DNA from 3 places in the Paenarthrobacter sp. NPDC091711 genome. Region 3 is predicted to be linked to each of the others. Evidence: riboswitches for the same ligand, from Rfam matches in the RefSeq annotation. Region 3 holds a riboswitch; each other region holds the start of a gene.
The links. A riboswitch is a leader RNA that binds a small molecule or an ion and turns the genes downstream of it on or off. The one in region 3 is predicted to bind cyclic di-AMP.

Region 1: another riboswitch for cyclic di-AMP. It lies ahead of ACIQH5_RS12740 (hypothetical protein); the one in region 3 lies ahead of ACIQH5_RS07335 (hypothetical protein).
Region 2: another riboswitch for cyclic di-AMP. It lies ahead of ACIQH5_RS13950 (NlpC/P60 family protein); the one in region 3 lies ahead of ACIQH5_RS07335 (hypothetical protein).

Annotation. Positions count from the first base shown of each region.
Region 1 covers NZ_JBIVTF010000007.1:102,139-112,610, forward strand. Annotated here, with positions in the region: gene ACIQH5_RS12710 (nucleoside deaminase) at 1-122, opposite strand, end outside; gene upp (uracil phosphoribosyltransferase) at 145-780, shown strand; gene ACIQH5_RS12720 (VOC family protein) at 827-1,204, shown strand; gene ACIQH5_RS12725 (HAD-IA family hydrolase) at 1,250-1,966, shown strand; gene ACIQH5_RS12730 (pyridoxal phosphate-dependent decarboxylase family protein) at 2,059-3,450, shown strand; gene ACIQH5_RS12735 (glycosyltransferase) at 3,479-4,315, opposite strand; gene ACIQH5_RS12740 (hypothetical protein) at 4,506-5,360, opposite strand; cyclic di-AMP (ydaO/yuaA leader) riboswitch at 5,362-5,547, opposite strand; gene ACIQH5_RS12745 (ATP-binding protein) at 5,657-7,162, opposite strand; gene ACIQH5_RS12750 (response regulator transcription factor) at 7,166-7,906, opposite strand; gene ACIQH5_RS12755 (winged helix-turn-helix domain-containing protein) at 8,578-9,444, shown strand; gene ACIQH5_RS12760 (SixA phosphatase family protein) at 9,641-10,165, shown strand; gene ACIQH5_RS12765 (hypothetical protein) at 10,210-10,472, opposite strand, start outside.
Region 2 covers NZ_JBIVTF010000008.1:128,079-138,550, reverse strand. Annotated here, with positions in the region: gene ACIQH5_RS13985 (MFS transporter) at 1-1,047, opposite strand, end outside; gene ACIQH5_RS13980 (FadR/GntR family transcriptional regulator) at 1,259-2,002, shown strand; tRNA gene ACIQH5_RS13975 (tRNA-Cys) at 2,077-2,150, opposite strand; gene ACIQH5_RS13970 (hypothetical protein) at 2,295-2,759, opposite strand; gene hutG (formimidoylglutamase) at 2,822-3,769, opposite strand; gene ACIQH5_RS13960 (NCS2 family permease) at 3,859-5,301, opposite strand; gene ACIQH5_RS13955 (copper resistance protein CopC) at 5,416-6,051, shown strand; cyclic di-AMP (ydaO/yuaA leader) riboswitch at 6,202-6,393, shown strand; gene ACIQH5_RS13950 (NlpC/P60 family protein) at 6,397-7,194, shown strand; gene ACIQH5_RS13945 (FAD-binding protein) at 7,354-8,046, opposite strand; gene ACIQH5_RS13940 (universal stress protein) at 8,466-9,503, shown strand; gene ACIQH5_RS13935 (PEP/pyruvate-binding domain-containing protein) at 9,523-10,472, shown strand, end outside.
Region 3 covers NZ_JBIVTF010000003.1:323,268-333,739, forward strand. Annotated here, with positions in the region: gene ACIQH5_RS07330 (PucR family transcriptional regulator) at 1-853, shown strand, start outside; gene ACIQH5_RS07335 (hypothetical protein) at 1,085-2,401, opposite strand; cyclic di-AMP (ydaO/yuaA leader) riboswitch at 2,404-2,550, opposite strand; gene ACIQH5_RS07340 (hypothetical protein) at 2,680-2,913, opposite strand; gene ACIQH5_RS07345 (ATP-dependent DNA ligase) at 2,959-4,029, shown strand; gene ACIQH5_RS07350 (DUF6480 family protein) at 4,091-4,354, opposite strand; gene ACIQH5_RS07355 (alpha/beta fold hydrolase) at 4,468-5,277, opposite strand; gene ACIQH5_RS07360 (maleylpyruvate isomerase family mycothiol-dependent enzyme) at 5,274-5,939, opposite strand; gene ACIQH5_RS07365 (helix-turn-helix domain-containing protein) at 5,957-6,379, opposite strand; gene ACIQH5_RS07370 (HPr family phosphocarrier protein) at 6,522-6,800, opposite strand; gene ptsP (phosphoenolpyruvate--protein phosphotransferase) at 6,831-8,531, opposite strand; gene ACIQH5_RS07380 (TetR/AcrR family transcriptional regulator) at 8,661-9,383, shown strand; gene ACIQH5_RS07385 (PTS mannitol transporter subunit IICBA) at 9,448-10,472, shown strand, end outside.

The sequences.
Region 1 (10,472 bases), on a different contig from region 3:
TCGGGCCCCAACACCACGGCACCAATGGGTACGTCGTCAGTTTTCAACGCCAACCGGGCTTCGTTCAGGGCAAGGCCCATCCAGGCCATGTGGTCTGCGTGATACGGCTCGGTGGCGCTCATGTCTCAATGATAGTTTTGGGGGATGCGCACACTCGTCGTGGACCACCCGCTGGTCGCTCACAAGCTCACCGTTCTGCGGGATAAGAACACCCCTTCACCGGTCTTCCGGCAGCTCACTGAAGAACTCGTCACCCTCCTGGCATATGAAGCCACCCGCGAGGTCAAGACGCAGCCAGTAGAGATCGAAACCCCCGTCACCACCACCATTGGCACGGCTTTCACCAAGCCCACTCCGCTGGTGGTCCCCATCCTGCGCGCGGGCCTTGGCATGCTCGAGGGCATGACCAAGCTGGTCCCCACTGCCGAGGTTGGCTTCCTGGGCATGGCCCGCGACGAAGAAACCCTGGACATCATCACCTACGCCGAGCGCCTCCCCGAGGACCTCACCGGCCGCCAGATCTTCGTCCTTGACCCCATGCTTGCTACTGGTGGCACCCTGCGTGAGGCCATCAAGTTCCTCTTCAAGCGTGGCGCCTCGGACGTGACGTGCATCTGCCTGCTGGCCGCTCCGGAGGGATTGTCCAAGCTGGAAGAAGAGCTTTCCGACGCCAACGTGAAGATCGTCCTGGCCTCGATTGACGAGAAGCTCAACGAGAAGTCGTACATCGTGCCTGGCCTGGGCGACGCCGGAGACCGCCTCTACGGCGTAGCGGGTTAAGAAAGCCCCCTACCGGTTTTCATCGGGCTTCGTTAGCCTGTGGCGCATGGACTGGAAACTTGAACTGGTGTTTGTCCCTGTCTCCGACGTCGACCGCGCGAAGGATTTCTACGTCAACAAGGTTGGTTTCAACGCCGATTTCGATGAGCGTCCCATGGACGGCATCCGCTTCGTGCAGCTGACACCGCCGGGCTCGGCGTGCTCCATCGCTATCGGGGAGGGTCTCAGTGACGCCCCTCCCGGAACAGCGCCAAGCCTCCAAGTGGTGGTGGCGGACATCAACAAGGCACATGAGCAACTCAAGGCCAACGGCGTGGACGTCAGCGATATCGACGTCCAGGATTGGGGTCACTTCGTCTATTTCGCGGACCCTGACGGCAATAAATGGGCGGTGCAGTACCTCCCGCAGCGGCCCAACGGCTAAGTCACACTTCGGCACCACCCCATGAGCGTGCGGCAGGATGGAACCATGAGCCATCCTGCCGATCCCGCCGCCCACACTGGACCCGCTGCCCAATCCTCAGTGCTGACCGTCCGTGCCGTTCTCTTCGACATGGACGGCACACTGGTGGATTCGACGGCGATAGTTGAGCAAGTGTGGCTCGAGTTCAGCCAGCGGTACGGCCTGGATTTTGACGAGATCCTGCGCACTTCCCACGGCGTCCAAGCCGGGGATACTGTTCGCCGGTACGCGCCGGCCGGTGCAGATTTTGAGGCTTTGACCGCTGAGCTCGGCCAGATGGAGCGTTCCCGGACCGATGGGGTGATCGCCCTTCCCGGGGCCGAGGCCCTCCTGGCGGGACTTCCTGATGAGGCCATCGCCTTGGTCACCTCCGCGGACCGGATCCTTGCGGAGATCCGTATGCAGGCGGCGGGGCTCGCCATGCCATCCACCGCGGTCACCGCCGAGTCAGTCACCCGCGGAAAGCCGCACCCGGAGGGCTATCTTAAGGCGGCGGCGCTCCTGGGAGCCGACCCTGCCGACGTCGTGGTTTTCGAGGACGCGCCTGCCGGTATTGCGGCGGCCCGTGCAGCGGGGATGCGGACCGTTGTGGTGGGCAAGGCCGCTGCCACGCACAATGCGGAACTGGAACCGGGTATGTGGCGGATCCCGGATTACTCGGCAGTGACGGTCACCGCAGTGAAGGACGACGACGGCGGGCACCTCCTGACGCTCACCCTCTAATTGCGCTGGGCTGCTGAGGCAACGCGTCGCTCACTTTCTTCCCAACCCATTTCAGGCTGTTCCAAGCGCTGAACCGGGCGTAGGCTGTGCGCATGTCTGCGATGCCGGAGGCGTACGGTGCTGCATTGGAGCGGGCCATGGTCCACGCCGGTGACTGGCTGGCGTCTGTTCCCACACGTTCCGTCCGCCCTTCCACTGACGCCGACCAGGTAGCCGAGAGCATCCTGGCGCGTCTCCCCGACGGGGCCACTGATGCGGCAGAAGTTGTTGATGAGCTCGCCGCACTTGCTGAACCCGGACTCATGGCGATCCAGTCCGGGCGATTCTTTGGGTGGGTCATGGGCGGAACACTGCCCGCTGCCATGGCCGCCGATTGGCTGGTCTCCGCCTGGGACCAGAACACCGGGCTCCGGTTCGCCACCCCTGCGGCTGCAGCCATCGAGGAATCTGCCGCTGCCTGGCTTCTGGACCTCCTTCACCTGCCCTCAACAGCCGACGTCGGATTCACCACGGGCGCCACCACGGCGAATTTCGTAGGGCTGGCGGCAGGTCGTCAGTACCTGATGGACGAGGCAGGCTGGGACCTCCAAGCCCTTGGCCTCAGTGGAGCACCGCGCATCACAACCTTCGCAGGCCGGGAACGGCACGCCGCAGTGGATCTGGCGTTGCGATACCTCGGCTTGGGCGCCTGCGTTCCGGTAGATGCCGACGACGAAGGCCGGATCTTCCCCGATGCCCTGGCCCAGGCGATGGATCAGCAACCCGGCCCATCGTTGGTTTGCCTGCAAGCGGGCAACCTCCACTCCGGGGCCTTTGACCCCATGGAGGAAGCCATAGCCGTGGCCCATGATCGTGGAGCGTGGGTCCACGTGGACGGCGCCTTTGGTTTGTGGGCCGCTGTGAGCCCGACGCTGCGTGCCCGGTTGGCCGGTGTGGAGGATGCCGATTCGTGGGCAACGGACGCGCATAAAACCCTCAACGTCCCCTACGACTGTGGGCTGGCCATCGTGGCGCGCCCGGAAGCCTTGCGGCGCGCCTTCAGCGTGCACACGAGCTATCTCATTGCCACGGATGCCGGACCGGGGGACCCCTTCGAGAAGGTCCCGGAAATGTCGCGCCGTGCTCGTGGCATTCCGGTGTGGGCCGCACTCAGGCAACTGGGCCGGGACGGCGTGATCTCCATGGTGGAGCGTCTGGCGGCGAACGCCCGTGCCTTGGCTGAAGGGCTGTCCGCGATCCCTGGCGTGGAGGTGCTCAACGACGTCGTGTTCACGCAGGTTTCGGTGAGCTTCGGCAGCGACGATCGCACGCACCGTGTCACCCAGCGCCTCATGGCGGAGGGGGCTGTGTGGATGTCCGGTTCGTCGTGGCGCGGCCGGGAAATCCTGCGCATCTCGGTGAGCAACTGGACCACTGATGCCGGTGATGTCGCCGCGTCCATTGCTGCGGTGCGTGGTGCTGTGAAGGCCGAACCGGAGGCGTAGCGTTCCAGGCGGTGGACAGCGCCGGAGGTCAGCACCGCTGAGCTCCGCGGCCCAGCTCGGCGCGTAGCCCGTCGATGGGGATTGTCCCGCGGTGCAGCTTCCTTGTCAGTTTCGCCAGCCTTTTGAGGTCGGTCAGGAGGGTGCGTACGACGTCGATGCCCGAGTCGGGATCGTCGGTCCAGTCGAGGGGGACCTCATGAATGCGCAGAGCACAGCGTTCGGCGATGATCAGGAGCTCGGTATCAAAGAACCATGCGTCATCGCCGGTGTGGGGGAGCAACTGATGGGCGACATCGGCACGTATGGCCTTGAAGCCGCACTCCGCATCGGAGAAGCGTGCACCGGTGAGCACGCGCAGCAGAAAATTGTATGCGCGCGCAACGACGTCACGGCGGTGGCTGAATCTCCCCTGCGAACCTCTTGCCAGCCGCGTGCCGACGGCGAGGTCCGAGTGGCCGGAGATCAGTGGGGCCAGAAGGGGTGCCACGGCCGAAAGGTCGAGGGACAAGTCCAGGTCCACGTACGCAAGCAGGGGAGACGGAGAGGAAAGCCAGACCCGGCGGAGCGAGTTTCCGCGGCCCCTTAGATCCAGATGGACCACCTTGATCTCCGGGAGTTCCCTCGCCAGACGTTCGGCGATCCTCAGGGTGCTGTCCGTGCTGGCGTTATCCGCCACAGTGATCCGGAAGGTGTGCGGCAACGTGTCCATGAGGTGCCCGTGGAGCCTGCGCAACTGCTCTTCCAGGCGGGCTTCCTGATTGGACACGGGGATGGCGATGTCCAGGACGGGAACCGGCGCGCGTGTGTCCACGGGGGAGCGCTGCAGCTGCTGGTGGAGTACCGGCCGGGGATCTGTAAGCGTCATGCTTCCAGAATGGCGCCGCCGAATATGAGTGCTTTAGGCGGAAGCTGTGACCCCACTGTGAACCATGGGCCGTGCCTGTGAACCGGGGGAGCACCTGTGAAACGGCAAAAGCCGCGCCCGTTCCCGCCATCCGCTCCAGTGGGTACTGGTGCGAACGGCGGCAACGGGCGCGGCAATCAAGCAGTCTGGCTTAGTACCAGTTGTTGGCCAAGTGGAAGCCCAGAGCGGCGGACGGGGATCCGTAGCGCTCCTTGATGTAGTTCAGGCCCCACTTGATCTGGGTCTGGTAGTTGGTCTGCCAGTCAGCACCAGCTGAGGCCATCTTGCCGGCCGGCAGGGACTGGACGATTCCGTAGGCGCCGCTCGAAGCGTTCGTGGCAGTGGTCTTCCAGTTGGATTCCTTCTCCCACAGGGTGTTCAAGGCAGTCATCTCAGCTGCGCTCCAGCCGTAGTTGCCCAGGATGCTGAGTGCGTACGCCTTGGCAGCAGCGGGGTCGTCCACGGCTTTCGGGGCGGCAGCAGCAGCTGCAGCTTCCGCGGCGGCGGCGGCAGCAGCGGCGTCGGCGGCTTGCTTGGCAGCAGCGTCAGCGGCGGCCTTCTCAGCGGCCGCTTGGGCGGCGGCCTGGTCAGCGGCTGCCTTCTCGGCAGCGGCCTGCGCGGCTGCTGCCTGGTCAGCGGCAGCCTTCTCGGCGGCGGCCTTCTCAGCAGCTGCCTTGTCCGCGGCAGCCCGGTCGGTTGCGCCCTTGGCGGCGGCAGCATCCAGGGAAGCGGCGATTTCAGCTGACTTGTTGGTGCTGACCTGCGCGGCGGCCTGGGTCCCGGCAACGCGGCTCGCCTCAGGGAGGGTCAGTGCGGCGTTTGCGGCGGTTCCGAGCGATGCAACGCCCAGTGCGGCCGCTACGACACCGGCTACAACTGACATGCGGTGGCCGGACTTGCCCTGGCGGGCGGCGTTCTTGAGGACAGCTTGCGACTTGGTCAACGGTGCGTTGTGTTCGTCGCGGTGACGCGCGGAAGGGCGCGACTGATCGTTAAATTCAGACATGTGATTACCTCTCAGCGCCTGCGGAGTTAGCTGTCGGGTTCGGATGAGGTCATCCGGCCGCGCATCACGCTGCGGCTTCACCCCAAGGACCGGCAAAATGCCTGGGTCCGGAGACTCTGGGTCCCCCGTCTCTGCCTCGGAGAAAGAACGGACTCCGGGAAGTGGCAGAGCTCGGCGCATCCCGGATGTGGGCCTGCTTGGGGCGACCCACCCTTTCGACGGTACAGGAGGTTTCCCGAGAAGTCACATTTAGGTAACAGAGATCACGGCGCCGGTGAGTCGCCTTGCCGGATTCGTTATGCGAGTTCGCTGCCGACGGTGGGAAGCCGGAGGGCGAACTCGGTACGGCCCGGCCGTGAGGTCACTTCCACGGTGCCACCATGGGCGGCAACAATCGAATCCACAATGGACAAGCCGAGTCCGGAGGTGCCTTCGGAGCCTGACCTTGCGGCGTCAGCGCGGGCAAACCGGGAGAATATGCGGCCCTGAAAATCGTCCGGAATGCCCGGGCCATTGTCCGTCACGGTGACCACGGCGCTGCCATCAGCGGAGAGCATGACGCCCGTGACCACGGTGGTGCCGGGGTCCGTGTGTTTGCGCGCATTGGACAGAAGATTGGCCAGCATCTGGTGCAGTTGCGCTGCATCGCCGCGGACCGTCACAGGTTCATCGGGGAGCTGGAGCTGCCAGATGTGGTCCGGTGCCATCACTTTTTCGTCACTGACGGTTTCGATCACCAACTGGGTGAGGTCCACGTCCTCGACTTTCACGGGCTGGCCCTCGTCCAGCCTGGCCAACAACAGAAGATCCTCCACCAGGGTGGTCATGCGTTCGGATTGGCTTTGCACACGCGCCAAGGACCTCCTGCCGTCATCGGTGAAAGTCTCGGTCATCCTCAGCAACTCGGTATAGCCACGGATCGCGGTGAGCGGTGTGCGGAGTTCGTGCGATGCATCAGCGACGAACTGTCGCACCTTGGTTTCGCTTTCCTGCCGTGCCTCCAGTGCGTTGGAGACGTTGTTCAGCATCAGATTCAAAGCATGGCCGACGCTGCCCACTTCCGTTCCGGGATGAGCGGCCGACGCCGGTACGCGCACCGCTAGTGCCACCTCACCGGCGTCGAGAGGTAGGCGCGAAACCTTGGTGGCTACCTCGGAGAGCTGCTCCAGCGGCCGCATGGTCCGCCGGATAATCACGGTTCCCGCGAGTCCGATCAGCACCAATCCGCCCAACGAAACCAGCACCATGGTCCACACCAGGGAGGCCTCGGCGCTTTGCTTGTCCGCCAGAGGCAAACCTGTCACGATCACGTCGCCGTTGGTGTCCACTGCCACCAGCCTGTAATCGCCGTTGGACAGGGACCGATCCACGGGAAGGTTGTCCTTGGGGAGCGACAACAGGACTTGCTCGTCGGCTGCGGAGAGTGAAACGCGGTTTCCTTGGGCGTCGATCAGCCCGGAACTTCTCACGGTTGATCCATCGATCCTCGCATTGAGCGTACCCGCGGCCTGGCCGCGCGCTTCCAGCGGGTCAGGCCTTCCGGAGGGGTTCGTGGGAAAGTTCGACGGCGGCCTGCCGAAGTCATTCGCGCGGCTGGACGCCTGCTCCAATTGCCTGTCGAGCTGCTTGTTAAAAACCATGTCCATGGACGCGTAGCTGACCACGCCGACGGCTCCACAAATGGCGACCAACAGGGCCATTGCCACCAGGACCAGCCGGGTGCGCAAATGCCAGGTGGACGGGTTGAGCCAGCTGCGCTGTGAGTTTCCTGAGCTTCTGGCCACTCCTGAAAGCGTGCTCAACGCCTAGTCCGCTGGCTTGATGACGTATCCGGCGCCACGAATGGTGTGGATCATGGGCGGATGGTTGGCTTCGATCTTCTTGCGCAGGTAGGAGATGTATAGCTCCACAATGTTGGCCTGGCCACCGAAGTCGTAGTCCCACACGCGGTCAAGGATCTGGGCTTTGCTGACCACCCGTTTGGGGTTCTCCATGAGGTAGCGCAAAAGCTCAAACTGTGTGGCAGTGAGCGGGATGTCCTCGCCGGCCCGGGTGACTTCGCGGGTGTCCACGTTCAGGGTGAGATCACCCACCACAAGCTCGGCAGTGTCCATGGCGGCCACCCCGGAACGCTGGACAAGGCGGTGGAGGCGAAGGAGGACTTCTTCCATGCTGAACGGTTTGGTGACGTAGTCGTCACCACCGGCGGCGAGTCCAACGATCCGGTCCTGCACGGCATCCTTCGCCGTGAGGAACAGTGCCGGAACTTCCGGGGCGAAGGTGCGGATGCGGTTGAGGACTTCCACGCCGTCGAAGCCCGGGAGCATGACGTCCAGGACCAGCACGTCAGGGCGGAAGTCCTTTGCAAGCTTCACAGCCTCGGGACCGTCGCCGGCCACGGCCACGGACCACCCCGCCATCCGCAGGCCCATGCTCATGAGCTCGGCGAGGCTTGGTTCGTCGTCCACCACCAGGGCGCGGATCGGGGAACCGTCCGGGTGGGACAGCTGGGGGAGGTTGTTGGTCATGGAGTGCGAGGAGGCCATGGGACAACTCTCCGTTCTGCTGGTTAGCCAGCGCTTTGCCGGTCCTGTGAGGACGCTGTGAAGTCAACACTAGCGAGGAGGGAGAATCAGGACACCCTTTCCGCGGCTGTACTTGAGGCGACGTGGCGTCAGGTTCTACGGCTTGTAGCAGATTTTTCAGGAAAATTTGTTGGCGGAGGCTTTCCGCGATTGGACAACAAATGTTTCAGATCGTGAGATTCCGCTGCGCGGCGGTTCACGGGAAGGACGGTGCACATCATGCCCGATCCGCCGAATAATATTCACTTTCCGGCGAATATTTCTCTCTGCGACCGAATGAAATGCCATTCATTTATACCCTCGGCTGAATTGTGATTTGCGGCACAATAGACCTCTGTGTCTCAAAATGTGGACGGTTCGGCGCTTTGTTACTTGCGTGTTGCCATTGTTACGTTGCACACTTCCAATGTGAACAAGAACTCAACAGCACCTGCAGCCGCAGCAACCTGGCCCAGCACACCCGCTGGCCATGATGACCGCTGTTGTCGAATGCAAGCCTAACTTTCCACCCCAAGAAGTTTCAGGCATTCGCCCCCTAGCCCAGCGTTGGGCGCCCCTCCCCAAACTCATTGCGGGGACAACCAGCATTCGAAGCCGCGATGACGGCTATTCACTTTTGAGGTAAGCACTCCATGTCAGTTGCATCTGGATACGTCCACATCTCCGTCCGTAACGCCAACAAGGCCGCATCGAACGCAGGGCTTCGCCCCGGCTTCGGTAACCGCCCCGGATACTCTCCGGCACCGCAAGGGGCCGGTCAGCAGGCCCCCGGTTACGTACCGCAGGGCTACAACCCCAACTCCTACGGCCAGCTGCGCGCCGTCCCCACGGCAGAGCCGGCACCCATGACTGCCCCCACACCCGTGATTGCGCAGTCGGACAAGCTCCGCCCCGTTGCCAACGACAACGTGGCCCGCGGATTCGTCCTGTACATGGGTATTGACGAAGACACCGCAGCCGCGGCAGGAACGTCCATCGCCAAGCTCGCCCAGGAAATCCGGGCCTACGCACAGTCCCTCGTGACCGGCGCGGAGAGCTACGCCGCCGTCGCAGTTGCCCCCGCCGGGGCACCCGGCTCAGCACTCGACGTCGTGCGTTCCACCTTCGGCGACCCCACCGTCGCCGCACGCCAGCGCACCGAAGCTGCCCGCCCCGCGCCCCAGCAGGAATCCCGCCCCTCCGGCGTGCTGATTGACCTCGCACGCCGCGAAGTGCACCTCGACGGCGAATCCCTGAACCTGACGTTCAAGGAATTCGAACTCCTCAACTACCTCGTTGAAAACGGCACCCGCACCGTGGGCCGCGACGAGCTGCTTGAAGGCCTGTGGCGCAACGCCGAAGAGGTGCCCAACGAGCGCACCATCGACGTCCACATCCGGCGCCTCCGCTCCAAGCTCGGCCGCCTCGCCAACACTGTCCGCACGGTCCGCGGCCAGGGCTACCGTTTCTACGAGCACCCCGAAGTTATCGTTTGGGCCGCTCCGGAATACTCGATCTAAGCACCACGCAGCCCGGGAGGGTACTGGCCTCGGCGGAAGCCCGCGCTGCGTGGGGTCCTGACCCTCTTTGATCTGCCAACAGCCCTTGGGCAACCACATCAGGTTGACCAAGGGCTGTTCTCTTCCCAAAGAAGGTCAGGAGGCCCCGGGGGCCAGTCAGGAAGCCCGAGCAGCCTGCGGCGGATAGGGTTGGGTTATGAGTGACCATCACATTAAGCGCCTGGTGATCATGCGGCATGCCAAGGCTGATTGGCCTACGGGTGTGCCTGATCATGAGCGTCCCTTGGAGGAGCGCGGGCACCGGGAGGCTCCGCTGGCCGGTAAATGGTTGCTCCAGAACGGTGTGGTGCCTGATTTCATTCTGTGCTCGTCAGCATTGAGAACCCGCCAGACCTGCACGTGGGTATGCGACGAGTTGGGCGACAAAGCGCCCACCCCCAAACTTGAGGACGGCCTGTACTCTGCTTCGGCCAACCGCATGTTGACGGTCATCAACCATGTTCCGGACACCGTGACCACGCTGATGGTTATTTCGCATATGCCGGGCGTCCAGGATCTTGCCATGCACCTGGCCTCCCGCGACTCTGACCACGATGCCTACATGGATGCCGCAACCAGATACCCAACGAGTGCGTTGACGGTCCTGGAAACGGAAAAATCGTGGGCTGAGCTGGATGGGCAGGACGCCCGGCTGACGCACTTCACGGTTCCCCGCACATAGGTTCTGCGCCGGGCCGCGAACGCAGCTCCCGCGAACGCAGCTCCCTAGTGCGAGGTTTCAGGGTCTCCGTAGGCCAGCTGCGGCATGCACATGCAGCGGATCTCGAACACCGGCAGGCCTGCGGCTTCTTCGCCGTGCCCGGTGGCGATCAGGTGTTCGCCGTCGAACATGTACACCGGCAATTGCGGTGCCAGGTATTCGTTGTAGCGGCTGGGATAAACCCACTGACCACGGATGTCGAACGCCGGAAGTGCATAGGGGTCCCGCCGGTTATGGGCGCTCGGATAAAGTCCGTCGTCGATCATGA
Region 2 (10,472 bases), on a different contig from region 3:
GATGACAGCGATGGTTGCTGCGGGGGAGCCGGCGAACAGTGCCAGCGGGATGCTGATGCCGCCGATGAGGGCCGGGAGGGCGATGTGCCAGGTCTTGACGCCGCGCTTGGTGGCGTCCTTGGACCAGAAGTACAGGGCAAAGGCTGCCGGCAGGTACGGAATAGCCGTGATGAGGCCCTTCTGGAATACATCGAACTTGGTGCCGTAGAGGCCTTCGAAGCCCGCGATGATGGTGGGCAGGAAGAAGCCCAGCGCGTAGAGGCCGTAGATGAAGCCGAAGTAGATCAGGGAGAGCATCCAGACGCGGCCGTTGCCGAATACCGTGCGAACGCTGACGTGCTTGTTGGTGGCGGCGGTTTCCTTCTTTTCCTTTTCAAGGGCGCCGGTCAGCCAGGTCTTTTCCTCGGTGGTGAGCCACTTGGCCTTGGAGGGGTTGTCTGCCAGGTAGAACCAGGCGACGATCCCGACGATGATCGCGGGGATGGCGACGCCGAAGAACATGAACCGCCAGCCCTCAAGCCCGAAGAATACGCCGTGCTGCTGGATCAAAGCGCCTGCGAGGGGAGCGCCGATCACCGTGGTGAGGGGCTGTGCCAAGTAGAAGAGGGCCAGGATCTTGCTGCGGTGCTTCGACGGCACCCAGAGGCTCAGGAAGAGGATGGCGCCGGGGAAGAAGCCAGCTTCTGCCACACCCAGGATGAAGCGCAGGATGTAGAGCTGCTCAACGTTGCCAACCCAGGTGAAGAGCAAGGACACGATGCCCCAGCTGACCATGATGCGGGCCAGCCAGCGGCGGGCGCCGAACTTGTGGAGGGCAAGGTTGCTGGGGATCTCCAGCAGGATATAGCCGATGAAGAAGACGCCGGAGGCGAAGCCGAACTGCGCCGCAGAGAGGGCGAGGTCGTTGTTCATGCCGTTGGGGCCGGCGAACGAGATGGCGGTGCGGTCCAGATAGTTGATGAAGAACATCAGGGCGACGAACGGCACCAGCCGGATTGCCACCTTCTTAATTGCGGATTTCTCGACCACCGATTGTGTGGTGTCCACATTGACTCCTAGATGTTGGTGTCCCTGCGGATCCTGCACTGGATGCGCCGGGCTGGTTCGTGGCATTGCCGGCGGGGATCCGGCGATGGCGAAGCTTGTGATTTAAACCATAGGACTGGATTCTAAATTGGTCAACCGGTTGACGAGTTTAAGTTTTGTCTCCGCAGTTAGAGGCAGCTGAGATTGGTCATCCGGTTGCTACGCTGTGAGGGTGTCAGCGAACTCAGCCGCAGCAGCGGCCCACATGACGGCAGCGCTTGTCCCCATGGAGCAAGGCTCCGTTGTGTCCGAAGTAGCCGAGCGTCTCCTTGCCTACTTCACCAGCGGCGACATCGCCCCCGGCACCCGGCTTCCCGCAGAGCGGCAGCTGGCGGCTTCGCTCGGAGTCGGGCGCTCAGCCATCCGCGAGGCACTGGCCGCCTTGGAAATCCTGGGCATCGTTATTGTTCGGCCGGGTTCGGGAACATACCTGCGCGACGGCGTCTCCGAACTCTTGCCTCGAACGCTCAGCTGGGGACTCATGCTGGGGGAGCCGCGGACCCGCGAACTGGTTGAACTGCGCAGCGGGCTGGAAGTTCAGGCTGTGGAGTTGGCCGCGCTCAGGGTCACCGACGAGGCCCTGGAGCGAATGAGGGCCGACTTGGACGTCATGGAGAAGAACCTCGACGACCTCGCAGCCTTCGTGGAAGCCGATGCAGCCTTCCACCGTGAGATCGCGGCTGCTTCCGGCAACATGGTTCTGGAGGAACTCCTCCAGAGCATTCGCTCGCTGCTGAGGATTTGGGTGGACCGGGCACTGACCGATGAGGGCCATGCCGAGGCAGCCCTGCGCGAACACACTGCAATCTTCGAGGCACTCGTGGCCCGTGACGCTTCCGAAGTTTCCCAGAGCATGCGCTCGCACATGGCTACGGCTTCACGGCGCCTGCTGGCGGGGTTCGACGCAGCCCAGTAAATCTCCCGCGAGATGGCACTTAATACCAATGTCTGAGCCAAACATTGGCATCAAATGCCACCTCGCGGGCCGCTTGGACGTGGTGGCGGGATTCGAACCCGCGTGCGCTGCTTTGCAGGCAGCTCCCTGGCCTCTCGGGTACACCACGCTTTAACGACAGTAGGGGCCCGGCATGGACAGCTTCAACGTTCATTGCCCCCTCTTTCGCAGGGCTACGAAGCGTTGCCGCAGGTTGCTGTCCATGACCTGAACGAGGCCCTAATGCGACTCAATGCGAAGCAGGGTGGTCCGCTCAGTGGCTCTGGTCTGCTCCTCGACGAGACGCTTCACGTCCCTGTGCCGCCAGCTTTGAAACTCCCGCAGCAAGAAGCAGCGTCAGGATGGCAGCAGCCATGTGCGTGTAGAGCAGCAGATGAACGTTGCCTCCACTGGCGGCAGCCCCAGCGGGTATGTCCGTCAGCGCCTGGCCGCCGTGCAGGTGGTCCAAGAACCCTGTTCCCGGGAAGTAGCCTCCAAAAGCGTCGAATCCCCAGTGCAGCAACTGCTGGGCCACCCCGGACACCAGTAGCAAGAGCAGGGGCCCGCGGATCCAACGGGACATGACTTGTGCAGCCAAAGCACCCATGGCGGCGAAGGCCACGAGGACAGGGACGGCCGGAACGCTGCCGCCAGCCACCATATGCGCTGCCAGACCCAGAATCACAGCCACCGGCCCGGCTACCCAAGCCCACTTGTCCTGCACAGGAGTTGCGCTCATTGCCGTCCTTCCCTCCCCACAGGCTAAGTGGAAGAGGGCGGCTGGAAAAGGGGTCGGGAAATCTAGGCAAGCAAGGTGTTGACCAAGCGGGCCGCAACCTTCGCGGTCCTGGAATCAATGTCGAACTCCGGGTTCAGCTCGGCGACGTCCACATGGAGGAGTTTCCCGCTCGCAGCCACCTGGCGGCAGATCGCGCTGATCACCGGCAAAGGCACGCCATACGCGGCAGGCGCGCTCACCCCGGGAGCCACCGAGGCCGGCATCACGTCAAGGTCGATGGTCAGGTACAGCACATCCACGCCCGCCAGGAAGTCAGCGACGAAAACCTCTGATGCCTCGGGCGAGCACAGTTCATCGAGCAGGTACTTCACGCCCAGCCGGTTGGCGGTGTCGAAGAGCGTTCGGGTGTTGTTCGGCTCAGAAATTCCGACGACGGCGTACTGCAGTTCGCGCCCAGCCGCAGCTTCCGCGTTGGCCATCTGCAGGAACGGCGTACCCGAGCTCGGCCTCGGCTCATCGCGCAGGTCAAAGTGGGCGTCCAGGTTCAGCACACCCAGCCGCTTGCCGCGCACCGCTTCAGAGCCGGCCACGCCGAGGTAGCTGGCGAACGCGGTCTCGTGGCCTCCGCCAAGCACCACAGTGAGGTTTCCGGCGTCGAGCAGTCCCGATATGGCGCGTCCGGCGCGCTCTTGGCCCGCTTCCAGTGAGTCGTCCTCCACCACCACATCACCGGCGTCGAACACGTCACGGTCAAGGTGGAACGCCAGCGGACCCAGCGCCGACCGGATGGCGGCCGGAGCCTTGGCCGCGCCTACACGGCCCTTGTTACGGAGGACGCCGGCGTCGCTGCAGAAACCAAGCACGACGGCGGGACGCGCACCTTCTGAGGCGGCTGCGGACGTGTGCGGGGTGATGGCCTGCCACCAGCGGCGGTGCTCAGCGCCGTCCCCATCAAAACGGCCGGTCCACGGGGTGGGCGTGACGTCGACGGTGGGGGCACTGGTTTCCATGCTTCAAGCACACCCCAACACGCCGGCGAAAACCAGCGATTCCATGGAGGGAGTGTCTGAAACCCCGGACATCCCCTCGCGGAGGAGTGTTACTTGACGCCCAGCAGCTCTTCCACGGTACCGATGCCGAAGAACAGCAGGAAGGCGGCAGCCACAGCCCACATGAGCGGGTGGACTTCTCGGGCGCGGCCCTGGAAGGTGCGGATGAGGACGAAGGAGATGAAGCCTGCGCCGAGGCCGTTGGCAATCGAGTAGGTGAACGGCATCAGGGCGATGGTCAGGAACGCGGGAATTCCAACGCCCCAGTCCTGCCAGTCGATCTTGCCCACCTGGGAGACCATCATGAAGCCCACCACCACCAGGGCGGGGGCAACGGCTTCAAAGGGAACCAGGTTGATCAGCGGCGTGAAGAACATGGCCACCAGGAAGAGCGCGCCGGTGACAATCGAGGCGAGCCCGGTCCGTGCGCCTTCGCCGATTCCTGCGCCGGACTCCACAAAGATCTGGTTGGAGGAAACAGAGGCTCCACCGCCCACGATCGCTCCCAGCGCGTCCACCTGGAGAACGCGGTCCACGTTGGGGATGTTCCCGTCCTCATCCACGGTTCCGGCCTCGTTGGCCAGGCCCACCATGGTGCCCATGGCGTCGAAGAAGATGCTGAGGAGGATCACGAAAGCCAACAAAGCTGCAGCGATGAAACCTAGGTGCTCGAAGGCGCCAAACGGATTGGCTTTGCCGATCAGGGACAGGTCCGGTGCGCCCCATTCGCTGAGCTTGGGCGCCACCAAAGACCAGCCGCGGGGGTTGACGTTGGTGCCATCAAAGCTCGGGCCAATGTGGAGCGTGAACTCGAGGATCGCGGCCAGGGCCGTGGAAACTACGATGCCGATCAGGATGGCGCCGCGGACCTTGCGGACCACCAGGGCGATGGTCAGGATTAGGCCCACAGCAAACACAAGGGTAGGCCAGCCCAAGAGCTTGCCGTCCACGCCCAAACCGAGGGGAACAGTGGTGCCGGCGGCGTCGGGGATGCGGCGCACGAATCCGGCGTTGACCAGGCCGATCAGTGCAATGAAGAGGCCAATGCCCACAACGATCGCCGTTTTGAGGGCTTCCGGCACCGCCTTAAACACGGCAGTGCGGAATCCCGTGAGCACCAGGATGAGCATGGTGACACCGGACAGCACCACCAGGCCCATCATGTCCGGCCATGTCAGACCGGGGTGCGAGGCAACGGTGACCGCGACGAACGCGTTGACGCCCAGGCCTGTTGCCACCGCGAAGGGGTGCTTGGCCCAGGCGCCCATGAGGATAGTCAGGATGCCGGCCACGAACGCCGTGGTGGCTGCCACGGCGGTGAAGCCCAGTGACGCGCCGCTTGAGTCGGGCCCGGAGAGGATCAGCGGGTTCAACACCACGATGTAGCTCATGGCGAAGAAGGTCGCGAAGCCGCCACGGATTTCCCGCGAATAGGTGGATCCGCGTTCGGAGATCTTGAAGTAGCGGTCTACTGCAGAACCTTGTTTCAGCATGAAGGTCTCCGGGGATCGAGGGGAGTTTGCTCTCAAATCCTATGTTGTCCGGTGCGGGCCATCCCAACGATTCGCCTAGTCTGTAAGGAAGCCAACACTAGGAGAAACCGCCCCATGCGTACCATCCGCCCGCTTCTGGCCGCCGTCGTCGCTGCTCTTGCTTTTGCTTCCGCCCTGCTGTTTTCCGCGGCGCCGGCGTCCGCGCACGACGTCGCCGAATCAACCACGCCAGCCAACGGTGCCAGCGTGGCGGAAGTTCCGGCGTCGGTCTCCATTACGTTCAACAACCGCCCCCTCGCCATCGGTTCCGGTGTAACCGTGACGGCCGGAGGCGAGAACTGGGCAGACGGTCCCGTGGAAATTATCGACAACCAGGCCGTTCAGAAGCTTCGCGAGGGCGCCCCCGCAGGTGAGTTCACGGTGGTATGGCGCGTTGTCAGCTCCGATTCACACCCCATTGAGGGCACCTTCACCTTCACAGCCGCCGCGGGAGGCTCGACGACGGCGAGTGGTACGGCAGGTGCCTCGCCGACGGCGTCAGCTTCGTCAGCCGCGGTTCCCACCGCGGGTACCGCCGCGCCCGGCACGGCCAGCAATAATGAGCCGGCCGAGGACGCCTCGCAGCCCTTCCCGTGGAGCATCGTTGGGCTGGCTGTTGTAGCTGTGGGTCTCGTTATTTATCTCGCCGTTACCGCAAGGAAGAAATTGGCGGCTTCTAACGACGCGGATGCGGATACTCCCGCGGAATAGCGCGGTTTTCTACGTAGCTGCGAATATCTCGAATCGGTTACCGCGACACGCCGGACGCCCACTTCCCGTTACTTAAATGTGACTTCGGGGGAATCATCGCGTACGGTAGTACCTGTGCCTGTTCCACGTAGCGGGCACTTCCGGCCTGATTGCCTAGCTCTGCCGCAGTCCGGAATCCGTTCGCAGACAAACCTACGGCAGAGACGGGGAACCCAATTTAGGCCGCTTTCGAGCGTGCCTTGGGGTGAAGTCACGAAGCTTCCGCTGAACAGCGGGGGATAGTGGCCGGGTGACTCCCATCCGAATCCGACAGCTAACCTCGCAGGCATCGGGAGAGGCTCTTTCATGTCTTCACGCATTCTTCGCGGCCGTCGTAAGGCGGACAGCGTACGTCCTAATCCGTTCATCTCCATCTCGAAGGCAGTGGCCAGCAACGCTTCCGGCGCTGGCCGTCAGGCAGCTGTTATCGCAGCTGCCTCGGGCCTCGTTTTGACCGGTTCCATTGCTGCTCACGCAGCTGAGACCCCGGTTCAGCGCGATTCCAGCCCCGCAACGGTCGCCGAGACCGTATCCGAGGCACCCACCAAGGTTGTTACCGCCCTGTCGACGGCTACCGTCAACTTCGAGCGTCCCGCCGTTGCTTCCGTAGCAGCTCCGGTCATCGAAAAGCCGGCTCCTGTTGTTGAGGCTCCCGTAGCCAAGAAGGCAGCTGTGACCACCGCTGCTGCAACAGCTCCCGTCGCCGCTCAGGCTGCGGTTGCTGCTGCTCCCGTGGCTGCCGCACCGGTTGCCGCTGCTCCTGTAGCTGCTGCCCCCGCCGCTGGCGGAGTCAACGCAGCCATGGTTGCTTCGGCTTACGCACAGATCGGCATCTTCCAGGACTGCACCGCCATGGTTGAAAAGGCCCTTGGCTCCGCAGGCATCCCGGTAGGCGACCTCGGTCCCATGCAGTTCATGAACTACGGCAAGGTCGTTAGCGATCCCCAGCCCGGTGACATGATCGTCCAGTCCGGCCACGTTGCCATCTACATCGGCAACGGACAGGCCATCAGCGGCGGCATCAACGGCAACCAGACGGGCATCCACCCGATCAGCTGGTTGACCGCAACGGGTCCCCTGACCTACGTACGCGCTGGCGCATAAAGCCTCACGCTTAGTTCAAAGGCCGGTACCTCTTCGGAGGTACCGGCCTTTGGCGTTAAGTTCTGTTCGGAAAAGTTCAGCGCGTTATGTCCGACGCCGGATGGCGCGCCTGAGCGGCGGGGGCTGGCTGGGCTTGGCTGGCTTGGCTGGTGGGTGCTGCTAGGCGATGGCGATGCCGGGACCCGGCGGCAGGGCAACCTTTGAAGAGATCGCCTGGCCCACTGCCTTGGCTTGCCGCAGCACTTCCTTGGGAGACGGTGTAATGAGGTCTCCGACACCCACAAGGTGCATGCCGACGGCCCGCATGGCCGCGGCAAGATTCTGGCCTACCGCTATGCCAAGTTCGGCAAGCATGCGCCGCAACTGGCTTTGGGCGCAGCGCGTTACTACTACGTGGTCTGCCAGGAGAACACCGTGGGCCGTGTGGACCGCCCATTGGCGGGGACTTGATTCGAGGGGGCCGGATGCGTGGAGCCCGGTCCTCAGGCCCGCTGTGGTCATGCTGGCCACCAGGCCATATCCGATCTGCCGGGAGGGATCTGACCCCAGGAAATCAAGGCGCACGGCACGTGTGGTGTTGCGAACGTCCAAGTGATGGTTGGTGGCGTAGTTGCGCAGGTGGCGGAGGATTTCGTTGCGTTCCTGCATTGCTGCGGGATCGGCGGAGTCAGTGCGTTGAAGCATGCCTGTGTGGACGGACGGTCCTGGAGCGGACAACGCTCCGAACCCGTCCACAACGATTGAACCCACGCCGTAACGGCTGAGTTCGCTGGCAACTGCCAAGCCGGACAGGCCGGCTCCGATGACCACGGTGGTGGTGCGTTCCGTGGCGGAATCAGGCGTGAGTGACACTGCTTGGTTCCTCCTTGACGTGTGTGCCTTACGGCAGCGCGTGGGATCGCGTCCGAGTTCCCCAAGCGGCCGCAAATAAATGGCCGGGGCGTGTGTTGTGAGACACCCTCGCCGGCCATTCGGTGACTCGAACACTACCGAACTTTTTCGGCCATGGATAGCCTCTTAGGCGGCGCGTTTTGTCTGTTCGTCGGGAGCGCAATATCGACGGCCGGGAACCGAGCCCTGACCGTTATGCACATAGCCCAATGTCGTCTTGATTCGCCACTGCTGACCGAGAATAGTGAGCATTGGGAGCAGGAATTTTTAGAGTTTCTCCTGCCCCGGCCATTGACAATGGAACAGTCAGAGAGTTCTACGCCGGGAACCTCTGGCAGAATAGCCGGAACATCAAGCAGCAGGTGGAGAGGCAGGCCCCCATGGACCAGCACGGTAGACACAGTGAAGAGCCACAGGACGGCCAGGACCAGGTTGTGGAACCAGGTGGCATCGTGGTCGGAGTGGACGGTTCAGAGCACGGTCAGTGCGCCTTGGTCTGGGCTGCACGGGAGGCGGAACGCCGTCAGCTTCCGCTGCATATTGTCACGGCTTACTCCGTGCCCATTTTCGCGGCCTCCGGCTTGGACGGTGGCTACGCAACAGTTGACGATTCCGTCATACGCGAGGGCGCGGACGCAATCGTTCGCCAAGCCCTGGACAAAGTCTCCGGATACGCCATCGACGTTGATGCATCCGTGGAAAACGGCGATGCCGCTGGTGTCCTGTTGGATCTTTCCGAGGATGCTGCGCTGCTGGTCTTCGGTAGCAGGGGACGCGGCGGGTTCGTCGGACGTCTGCTGGGCTCGGTGAGCAGTGCCCTGCCCGCACACGCCAAATGCCCCACGGTGACGGTCCCGCTCTACTGCGCCGACAGGCTGGGCGAGAACACCGAGGACAAACACATCAAGGCCGAGCACGCCAAGTCCGGTCCGCGGACCGTGGAAAATGTGGTTGTGGTAGGCGTTGACGGCTCCGAACAAGCTCGCGTTGCCGTGCTCGAGGCTGCCGAGCAAGCCCAGCGCATGGGCGCCAAGCTCCGGGTTATCTGCGCTGTTCCTCAATACAGCGGTTCCCTGGCCTGGGTTCCGGCTCCGTTGGACCGTGATGCGCTGTTTGCGGATATCAGGGTCCAGCTTGATGCGGGTGTTGCGTGGCTCAGAAGCCACTTCCCCTCATTGGCCATTGAAACGGATCTCCGTGACGGCTCGCCGGTTGATGTTCTGGTGGAAACCAGCCGCAGCGTCGAGTTGGTAGTTCTGGGTACACGGGGCCGCGGTGGATTCGCGGGAATGCTGCTGGGTTCAACATCGGACGGAGTCCTGCACCACGCCAAGGGCCCTGTGCTGGTGGTTCCGGACCGGGAAGATCCCCGGTTGGCTGACCGCCACAAATTCGGGCCCATGCTCGGCGCTGCCTGAGTCGGCGCCCGTTTCGTCCATGGACAAGAATCAGCCCGGGAAGCCGGCGCAGGATCGGGGCGCCCGCATGAGCGGTTCCGATCCGCTGCTTGTCATGGACATCGCCCACATCCGAGGAGCCATGCTTCCAGAGGTCGGGGGCAAGGCAGCTAACCTGGGCGAGTTAGCCAGCGCGGGGCTGCCTGTGCCGCCGGGGTTTTGCCTCACAACAGCTGCGTACCGGCAGGCACTCGCGGCCGCCGGCTTGGAGGATGTCTTCGCGGCTTTGAATGAGGTCAGCACCTCCGGCCCGGACGTCCCTCGCTTGGACACCTCAGGCTTGGACCGGCTCAGTGAGATCGCCACCCGTGCCCGCTCTTTGGTTCTCGACGCCGGGGTGCCGGCCGGGATCGCAGAAGCGGTGAGTTCGGCCTACGAGGAATTGGGAGACGACGTTCCAGTGGCTGTCAGGTCTTCGGCCACCGCCGAGGACCTGCCGTTCGCGAGCTTCGCCGGGCAACAGGACACCTTCTTGAACGTCGTGGGTGTGGACTCGGTCCTGGACGTCGTGAGCCGCTGCTGGGCCTCGCTCTGGACAGACCGCGCCGTGACCTACCGGACCACCAACGGGATTGACCACGCCACGGTGGCTTTGGCCGTGGTGGTGCAGGAGATGGTGGACTCCACGGCGGCCGGCGTCATGTTTACGGCCAACCCCGTGACGGGAAATCGCCATGAGATCGTCATCGATGCCAGCCCTGGCCTGGGGGAAGCGGTGGTTTCCGGTGCCGTGAATCCGGATCATTATGTGGTGGACTCCCTGCTCGGCGAGATTGTGAGTGCGACCGTGGGGGACAAAAGCGTGGAGATCCGCGCCGTTCCAGGCGGCGGCACGGAACGACTTGAGCGGCGTCACCGGGCCCTGCTTGATGACCCGGCTCTTCAGCCCTGCCTCAGTAACGGCCAGGTCATTGCGCTCGCAACGTTGGG
Region 3 (10,472 bases):
GCGTGACGAGCTGGATCTGTTGGCGGGCTTGCTCCTGGATTCCAACACGGCCGAATCGGAGTTTCGGAGAAGGCGTGAGCAGGAGTTCCTGTCAGCCTGCGGCGGCGAATCGAACGCCGTGGCCGCTGTGGCAGGCTGGAAGGAAATCCAAGGCCGCGGTCCGTGGCAACTGGTGACCATCCTCGACCCCGACGGCGCGAGGTCCGACGTCGACCCCATTGCCGCTACCCTGACGCATCGATCTGCGGCACTGCAGTCCACCATCGGCGTCAACGCGGCCCTGTTCAGCGCGGGAACGGAGACGCATTCGGTGGTCCTGTTCCGCGAGTCGGGCGGCCGGGCGGACCACGCCCAGGTGCTGGTGCACTACCAACTGGAGCTCGCGAAACGCGCAGGCCGCAAGGTGGACAGGGTGATCCTGGGAATCAGTGAGCCCTTCCAAGTCATCCGGCAGGTATCGGGCGCCTATCGGCAATCCAAGGTTGCTGCGCAAGCTGCATCGGTGGATCAGCCCCTGGGGGAGCTCGTGGATAGCCGGGCTGTTGGTGTGTATCAACTTTTTGATCGTCTGGTGGCACCGGGCGGGTGGGATGACACGGGATCGGTGCATTTCCGGGCACTTGAGGATCACGATAAGAACGGTGAGCTCCTGCCTGTCCTGGAACTGCTCTATGACAACGACGGCTCAGTTCAGGATGTCGCCGCCAAGCTTCACCTCCACAGGAGCAGCATTTACAACCGGCTCGGGCGGATCCGCCAGCTCATCGGTGCTGATCCGTTGAGTGGCGCGATCCGGCTCGAATTGCATGCCGCACTGAAGGCGCGCCGCTGGGCAGGGCGGCCGCGCATCTAAGGCCCTAAGCTCGCCCACATTACTACCGACTTAAACACCAGGAGGCGAGCACCCGGCCGGGTGCCCGCCTCCTCTTGTAAGTGCTCTGAAGGTATGTGGCGTTGCCTTAGGAGCGCCGCAAACGCTGACAACTCCAGCGTCCCATCCGCCGACGGAACGTGGCAGTCCGGCTGCTGCTGCAGTACCGGCTATGCCACCCCACGTGGGTGGAGGTTCGGGGCAGGCGCGTGCTCAACCGAGGACCTTCTGTGCCGCATCCAGGATGTCCTGAAGCGCCGACTCACTGGTTTGCGGTGCCGATGCGGCGGTCGGCTTTCCCGGCTTCGGCTTGGACGTCGGCGTTGCAGTATCCGTGGGCGTCGGAGTCGGTGTGGGAGTGCCAGTGGGGGTCGGCGTTGGCGTGGGAGTGACGGTTGGTGTCGGCGCAGGCGGTGTGGTGATGGTATCCGAGGGCACCTCGCTCGGCGCGGGTGCCGGCTGGCTGGGGGCGGGGGTGGCCGCACCGGGAACAGACGGGACTGCGGACGGCGCTGCTGACGGAACCCATACCGGGTCAGCGAGCGAAACTTGAGGGGTGGGAGCCGACGACGCCGGCACTGCCTCGGGTGCCTGGGCGACCGTCGCGGGCTGGCCGGCTTCCGAGGTCGCACTTGCCCCTGATGGCGTCGAGGCTGATGGAGATGACGCCGTGGTGTAGGAAGCCTTGGGCCCGGGCGACGCCGAACCTGAGCTGCGAGCATGGCCCCCGCTGGCTTCCTGCGCAGGGGTTTCCTGGCCGAAGAACGGAAGATCAAGGGCCGGTCCCAAAGCACCGGCTGTCAGTACCAGGCCAAAGGCGCCTGCGACCACGGCCATGCGCTGGCTCATGTGTTTGACCGAGGCTGCTTTTCGCAGGACGGTTTGTGGTTCACGACTAATAGAGGACGTGGAGCCGAAGCCGGACTTGGTGGGTGCAGCTGCCTGCTTCCGGGCATCCTTACGGCTTGCCAGCGATGCCGAGGCTGTTGCAGCAGCGGCAACCTGCGCCGGGGACTTGCCGCGCGGGGACTCAGCGGGTTCCGGCGTGCTCGCGGTTTCATCGAGGGCAGAGACCACGGGGATGGCCGCAGTTACGGGTTCCTGTGGTGCAGGCTGCACCAATGGAATAGCTGCCGTTGCGGGTTCCCGGGAGCTGTCATCCCGCGAATCTGCTTTCATGCCCGGCGGCACGATGGGAATGGCAGCAGTAGGGGGTCCCGGTGTGGTGGACTTCGGAGCTGCCGATGACTCAGGCGCAATCACAGCCTGAGCAGCGCGCTCACGTTCGGCCGCACGAAGTTCCGCACGTGTTGCGGGGGTCGCGATGGTGGGCGTGGCCGCCTTGGCGGGCTCCGGCGTCGTGCTTGTGCCTTCCAAATTTTCGGGGCGTGCCGGGTTCTGCGGCGAATCGGCGGAATCCGCCGGTGTGTTGTCAAGGAATCCGCTGGGTTGGGCCCGACGGCGTCCGGTTGGCTTGGTGCGCCCGTCCTCAGTGTGGGGGCGGCGCGGCTGATCCATGGTTGGGGACATGGTGGTTGCCTCTCAACGCCTTCGAGGTTAGCTGTCGGGTTCGGACGAGGCCGTCCGGCCGCCTGAGCGGCTTCACCCCAAGGACTTGGATACCAAGCCCGGGAACTCTGGGTCCCCCGCCTCTGCCGCGGGTCTGGCGGATCCCGGATTGCGGCAGAGCTCGGCGTCAATCCGGAAGCGGCCCAGCGGAGATATGGGTCGCCTTACGACGGTACATGAGCTGGAAAGTAAAGTCACATTAATGTAACGGGCGGTAGGCCTGACCAAGCGACAGGGTTCTATGACTTAGGCTTCGGGGCCGGTGCTGGAGCCGGCAACTCATGCTGAATCTTCTGGATCTGCACGGCCTGGTGTGTTTCCGGACGGAAGATTTCGTCGGCCACTCCCAGCATTCCGCCGGTGGCTCCGCGACGAACGTTCCCACGGTTGTTGTGCCGTGAGGACCAGTACCAAAGTCCCGCCACCAGGGCCGGGACGCCAAGTACCGCCGCCAACACGAGCAAGATATCCATGGCCTAACACTAGCTTCGCGCTGCACCGGCAGGTAGACATTGTCTATGGACCTGCCTGTGATGCCACCCGTCTCGCCCATGCTCGCCAAATCTGTTCCGACCATCCCTGATGTTGGGCATTACGAGCCCAAGTGGGACGGATTCCGGACCATCGTCTTCAAAGACGGTGATGAGATCATTCTGGGAAGCCGCAACGAGAAGCCGATGACGCGCTACTTCCCGGAAGTGGTTGAGGCGCTGCGAAAGAACCTTCCGGACAAATGCGTGCTCGACGGCGAGATCGTCCTGATCGAGGGCAATCGGCTCGAATTCGAGGTGCTTCAGCAGCGGATTCATCCCGCCGACAGCCGGGTGAGGATGCTCGCTGAGAAGACTCCGGCGTCCATGGTTGCGTTCGACATCCTTGCCCTTGGCGAGGAGAACCTGATGGCCAAACCGTTCTCCGAGCGCCGTGGCATCCTGGAACGCGCGCTCGCCAAAGCCGAGCCCCCTGTCTATGTGACTCCTGCGGTGAACGATCTTGAACGGGCGCAGGAGTGGTTCGTGCAGTTGGAAGGGGCGGGACTGGACGGCGTGCTATCCAAGCCGCTCGATGGCGCCTACCAGCCCAACAAGCGCGTGATGTTCAAGACGAAGCACGAGCGCACGGCGGATTGCGTCGTGGCGGGATTCCGCTGGCATAAGACCGCGAAAGTTGTGGGCTCAATGCTGCTTGGCCTCCACGATGACACCGGCCGCCTGCATCATGTGGGAGTGGTGGCATCGTTCCCCATGGCTAAGCGGGAGGCCTTGGTGGCAGAGCTTGAGCCGTACCAGATTGAACTCGGCGAGCACCCGTGGGGTGAGTGGGCCAAACAGGACGAGACTGCCGGAGGTTCGCGCATGCCCGGCGCCCAAAGCCGGTGGAGCGGGGGCAAGGATTTCTCCTTCGTACCCCTTCGCCCCGAACTCGTGATCGAAGTGGCGTACGACTATATGGAGGGGGACAGGTTCCGGCACACCACGCAGTTCCGCAGGTGGCGGCCGGACAGGACCCCTGAGAGCTGCACGTACTCTCAGTTGGAAGAGCCCGCTGCGTACGATCTCGGGGAGATCCTGAAGCTGCCCAACGCCTAGAACGTTGCGAACCCGCTGCTACGTCGCTGGCCAGCAACGTAACAGCGGGTTGGCAGCGGAGTTACTCCTCGTGCCCTTGGTCGCTGCTCATGCTGCCTTCCGCGGGCGGGGTTTCGCCCGGAGGCACTCCGCCGCCGGGCTCCAACCCTGTGACGTTGCCGTCCAGCGGGTCCGGGTTGGCGGAAGCTGCGGGGTCCTCGTCTTCGTCCTGGCGCATATCGGGATCGTCGTGGATGCTATCGGCATCAGAGGTCGTGTCGTAGGGTCCTGTGGCGCCCGTGGCACCGAAGCCCTGGGTCTCTTCATTCGAGTCTTTGTCAGTCACGATCAGCCCTTTCGTAAGCAAACTTACTAATACGCTTGCTTCGTCAGCCTAGCCGGGACCAGCCCACCCGACAAGCGGCACCCAAACCAGGCGCCGGCGTCGTGCTTCAGTGCTTAGCGGTGGGGAGTCGTGGCAGTGACGAAGCTCCGGATGGCATCCGCCACAGCCTTCGGTCTCATGTGTTGCGCCACGTGCCCGACGCCCGGAATCTCCACCAAACGCCCCTGCGCCACTGTCCTGGACAACCGCAGCGACCAATCCGGGCCCGCCACCTGATCGCGGCTACCGCGCAGCACCAGCACCGGCACGCCGACGCCCGCCAGCCGCTCTTCCGTCCGGTACGCCATCATGGCGCGAAGCTCGGCGAGATACCAGCGCGGCCCACACCGAAAGTAGTCCGAGGTGACGATCCAGTTGGACGACGGGCTCTCGCGGAGCAGCCCGTCCAGGAGTAGCGCCAGGGACTGCCGGCCAATGTTCTTGTGCCGCGAGTCCACTACCGGCCCCATCAGGACCAACTGCCTGATCTGCTCCGGAGAATGCAAAGCTGCTTCAATGGCGAACTGCGCTCCCATGGAATGACCCACCAACACATAGGAATCGATGCCACACGACGTGAGGGCTTCGGCTATGAATACGCCGTACTCCTCCACGGAGAGCTGATGGCCGGGCTTGGGCGTCCCGCCGAATCCGGGCAGGTCCAGCGAGTACGTCGGCGCGCTCGCAGCCAGGACTGCGTGCAGCCGCGCCATGTAGCGGTGGGATACGCCAATCCCATGGATCAAGATGTACGCGGGCTCGTTCCGGGGTTCAGCGGCCGGTTCAGGCGCGGGCGTGCCCTCTGCCCAGAGGATCCGTCCGGTCAGTCCCGCAGCGTGGACGTCAGCAGAACGCAAACCTGGGGTCTTGCCTGGCGCGCTCACGGGTTGACCAAACGCTGCAGGAACACCGGGGCGCCAGGTCCGCGCACTTCATCCCGACCGATCGGCCGCCCGGAAACCGCCAGCAGCAGGGCGATGGCGGTCCCCTCAACTGCCGGGCCAGTGCCGTGGTGGAACGGGGTGTCAGTGGCTACCAGGCTCCAGCCCTCCGCGATCTCCTTGCCGCCACCCATTTTGGTGGTGGTCCTGACCTGGTAGTTGAGTGCGGTGGCTACATGCTCGGCGGGGTAGTCGCGGCGGATGCCCAGCGGGCGCCTGATGTCCTCGCCATGAACGAAGGCCTCAACCAGGCGGGTGGCCAGGCTCGCCGGCGGGGTGGAGGTCCGCGAAAGCACAGCCCGCAGCCCGTTCAACGTCTGCGCGGGGTCAGCGGTTTTTTCGCGCCCGACCCCTACGGCGTTATCCCGGTCAAAGTCCATGCGGGAAGCAATCATCCGGCGAATGAAGGTCACCCGCGTGGTCTTGGCACTGTCAATCACATGGGCCAGGACGTCATGAATATCCCACCCGGCACACAGCGACGGGGTGTGCCATTGCTCGGCCGGCAGCGGCTCCAGATCCTGCAACAGGGCACGGCGTTCGTGGTGCACCACGGGCCAGACAATCGACGGGGAACGTGAAGGCATACCGCTATTCAACAGCATGCCCGGTTTTGGGGAGCTTAGGGTGTCGCGTCGTTCTCTTCCGCGTGGCTGTCAGCTTCCTCAGCATCGGCCTGCTTCTTCTTCTGTTTTTCCAGCCAAGCCATGATGGCAGCCTGCCGGATCCTTCGATGCGTTCCGCGGTACTCCACCGGGATTTCGCCGCGATCTGTCATGTTGCGCAGATAGGTGTGGGAGATGCCCGCGAGCTCCGCGGCCTGCGAGGTGGTGAGCATTTCCTCCACGCTGCTGACCGTCACGGTTTCGCCTCGGCTCAGTCTGGCCAAGAGGTCGACGACGGCGTCCCTCGCCTCGTTCGGCAGGCGGTGGACCGTGCCGTCCACGAACACGGTGATGTCGTTGCTGTCCTGGAGGGAGCGCGCCAGATTCCGGGCGTCGTCGGGGGGAAGGCCGGCTGTTGCGCGGGGAGCTATCAATGCCATGGCAGAAGCCTAGCCTGATGCCCGCCCGTGTCCGGCGTGCCCCGTGTTCCTGAGCTAGCGCGGCGGATTTCGGGGGTTCCCTGCTGAACATGCCGTGCGCACGGCACTGCTGGCAGGGAACCCCCGTAGTGGCCACGAGAAACTACTCCGCGTCCAGGTCCGTCTCCAGCAGCTTCACCAGTGCGTCCAGCGCAGCGTCGGCACCGTCGCCCTCGGCCCGCAGCACAACAACGTCGCCCTTAGCGGCGCCGAGCGTCATGAGCGAAAGGATGCTGGCGGCGTCGAGCGCGTCATCGGCGGGTTCGCCTTGCATGGCAATGGTGACCTCCACGGGCTGCTCGCCGGCTGCCTCGGCGAACAAGGCGGCGGGGCGGGCATGCAGGCCGGAGCGGCTGGCGATGGTGGCTGTGCGTTCGGGCATGGATTTCTCCTAAAAGTCGGAAGCGAAAAGTTAGAGGCCGAGTTCTTCGAGGACGGGGAGTTTGGCGCGCACCCAATCGCGGGCCTCAAGGGCGCTGGGAGCGGAGAGCGCCAGAGTAGCCAGTTCCTGCGCCTGCTCCAGCGTCACCGTTTTCAGGACGGTCCCGACGGCGGCCAGGGAGCGTGCGGTCATGGACAGTGTGGTGACGCCCAGTCCGGTCAGTACGACGGCGAGGGCCGGGTCAGCGGCTGCCTCACCACAGACGCCCACGGGCTTGGGGTCGCCTTCGCGGCCGGAGCCTTCCTGTGCCGCGCCTTCCACGGTGAGCTGCACGAGACGGAGAACGGCGGGCTGCCACGGTGTGTTGAGTTCGGCGAGGGGTCCGAGCTGACGGTCGGCGGCCATGGCGTACTGGGTGAGGTCGTTGGTGCCCAGGGAGGCGAACCCGACTTCGCGCAGGACGGTGGCGGCAGTCAACGCAGCAGAGGGAACTTCCACCATCACGCCCGGCGTCTGGATTCCGGCGGCAGCGCAGAGGGAGGCGAAGCGGCCGGCTTCGGCAGCGGTGGAGATCATGGGAGCCATGACCCACACGTCGGCGTCGGATTCCGAGGCTGCCCGCGCGATGGCTTCGAGCTGGCGCTCCAACACACCGGGCGTGGTGAAGTCGGTGCGGTAGCCGCGAACGCCCAGTGCAGGGTTGGGTTCGGTGGCATCGGTGAGGAACGGCAGGGGCTTATCGGCGCCGGCATCCAGGGTACGGAGGACAACCTTCTTGCCCGGGAACGCATCAAACACGGCCTTGTAGGCTGCGGCTTGCTCGTCCACAGAGGGCTCGGTGTCCCGTTCCAGGAAGCAGAACTCGGTGCGGAACAGACCAACACCCTGGGCGCCCAAAGCGGCAGCTGCCACGGCGTCCTTGGCGCCGCCAACGTTGGCGAGAAGCGGCACCAGGTGGCCGTCCGCCGTCGTGCCGTTGCCGTCGAATTCGGCGAGCGTCGCGGAGGTTTCCGCCCACGCCGTCGCTGCAGCGCGCTGCTCCTCAGAGGGTGAAACAGCGACGAACCCAGCCGCGCCGTCCACGTAGACCTCGGAGCCGTCGGCCACGGAGTCAACGCCGTGCGCGGCAACAACAGCGGGCAAACCGAGCGAGCGGGCAATGATGGCCGTGTGCGACTGCGGGCCGCCGCCGGAAGTCACCAGTGCCAGGACCACCGCGGGATTCAGCGTCGCAGTATCGGCCGGGGCGAGGTCTTCGGCCACCAGGATGAAGGGCGTGTCCGAGGCAGGAATACCGGGAGCAGGGACGCCACGGAGCTCGGCCACAATGCGGGCGCGGACATCCAGGACATCGGTGGCGCGCTCGGCCATATAGCCGCCCAGGTTGTGCAGCATTTCGGAGACGGACGCGCCGGCTTCCCAAATGGCCCGCTCGGCAGAGGAACCGGCGTTGATCAGCTTGGCCGCCGATTTCAGGAGCATGGTGTCCTTGGCCATGAGCGCAGTGGCCTCAAGGACGGCCTTGCCGTCGCCCGACGCGGTGTCCGCGCGACCCTTGAGCTCGTCATGGACCGCCTGCGCTGCCGCTTTCAAGCCCGCGACGGCGTCTTCCGCACTAACGTCCGCGCCCAAACGCTCTCCCGACGGCGGCTCACTCACCGGCTTGGGCATCTGGCGGACGGAACCAATGATGCGGCCAGGGCTTACCCCTACTCCTTGGAAATTCTGCACTGAATCCTCTGTTCCTGCTTGTTGGTTCAGGCCCGCCGGCGACGGCACCGGGAGCCTCGAAAACTAGCCTACAAAATTCCTTTGTGAGCCACTTCATATAGCAACGCTATAGGTGCTAGGGTAGCGGTTATGAGTTTCGATGACCAGCTTCCGCCCAAAATTCGGTTGCTTCGCGCAGCTGCCGAATTGCTGGCGAATTCGGAGGGGTCAGCGGTCTCAACGCGCCAGATCACCAAGCTTGCCGGGGTCACGGCGCCTACGCTCTACCACCACTTTGGCGACAAAGAAGGTCTGTTCGACGCCGTCGTATCAGCCGGATTTGAAGAATACGTGGCAGGCGAGCGGGATTTCGCACCGTCCGGGGAGCCCTTGGAAGACGTCCGGCGGATGTGGGATAACCACGTCCAGTTCGGGCTGAGCCAACCCCATCTGTATCTGGTGATGTTCGGCAACATCAGACCGGAAAGCCGCCCGGCAATCGTGGCCGATGCTGAAGCGCTTCTGGAAGAGATGCTGAACAAGGCCGCTATCTCCGGTCAGATCAATGTGCCGCCCCGCGAAGCGGCACGCAGCATTCTGGCGGCCAACGTGGGCGTCACGCTCATGCTGATCGCAGAACCGGTGGAAGAAAGGAACCTCGAGCTCTCAACGATGACCCGGGATTCCATGATTTTTGCTGTCTCCACGGACACCGCCCGTGGCGCCGCAGCGGACGACTCCGGTAAGTCGTCCGTGGTTGTTGCGGCAATCGCCCTGAATGCGGCACTGCAGGCCTCACATTCGGACCAACTTTCCAGCTCTGAATTGAAGCTTTTCCTCGAGTGGCTTCATCGCATTTCCAGCAGCTCCTAAGGCTGTTCTCTCGATCTATATCGACTGACCCCGCGCCGCAGCGGGACACACGTTAGGAATTCACATGGCAACAGAGACCGTTGCGAAGCCCCGCACCAGCGCACGCGTTGGTGTTCAAAAGTTCGGAACATTCCTGTCCGGCATGATCATGCCCAACATTGGCGCCTTCATCGCCTGGGGCCTCATCACTGCCCTGTTCATTGAAAAGGGCTGGATTCCAGTCGCTGAACTGGGCGGTTTTGGTACCGACGCCGAGGGCAAGCCAAATGTGGGCATCGTTGGCCCCATGGTCACGTACCTCCTTCCAATCCTGATCGCTTACACGGGCGGTCGGATGGTCTATGACGTCAGGGGCGGTGTTGTAGGCGCCATTGCCACCATGGGCGTGATTGCGGGTACGGACTCTCCCATGTTTATCGGCGCCATGATCATGGGCCCGCTGGGCGCCTGGACCATGAAGCAGATCGACCGCCTCTGGGACGGCAAGATTCGTCCGGGCTTTGAGATGCTGGTCAATAACTTCTCCGCCGGTATTTGGGGCGCAGCGTTGGCGTTGGGCGGCTTCTACGGTCTTTCGTACCTGGTTAAGTGGTTCACGGACCGCGCCGGGGAGGTAGTGGAGTTCCTGGTCAACAACGGCCTGTTGCCGCTGACCAGCATTTTCATTGAGCCCGCCAAGGTCCTCTTCCTCAACAACGCCATCAACCACGGTGTGCTCACCCCGCTGGGTATTCAGCAGTCGCTGGAACAAGGCAAGTCCATCCTGTTCCTGCTCGAAGCCAACCCTGGCCCCGGCTTGGGCATCCTTCTGGCCTACATGTTCTTCGGCCGTGGTGCTGCCAAGGCCTCAGCGCCGGGCGCAGCGATCATCCACTTCCTCGGCGGCATCCACGAGATCTACTTCCCGTACGTCCTGATGAAGCCCATCCTCATCCTCGCTGCGATTGGCGGCGGCATGACCGGCATCGCCACCATGGCCATCACCAATTCCGGGTTGGTAGCTCCTGCGGCGCCGGGTTCCATCATCGCCGTGCTGGCGCAGACCTCGCGTGACAGTTACGTCGGCGTGATCCTGGCAGTCATCCTGGC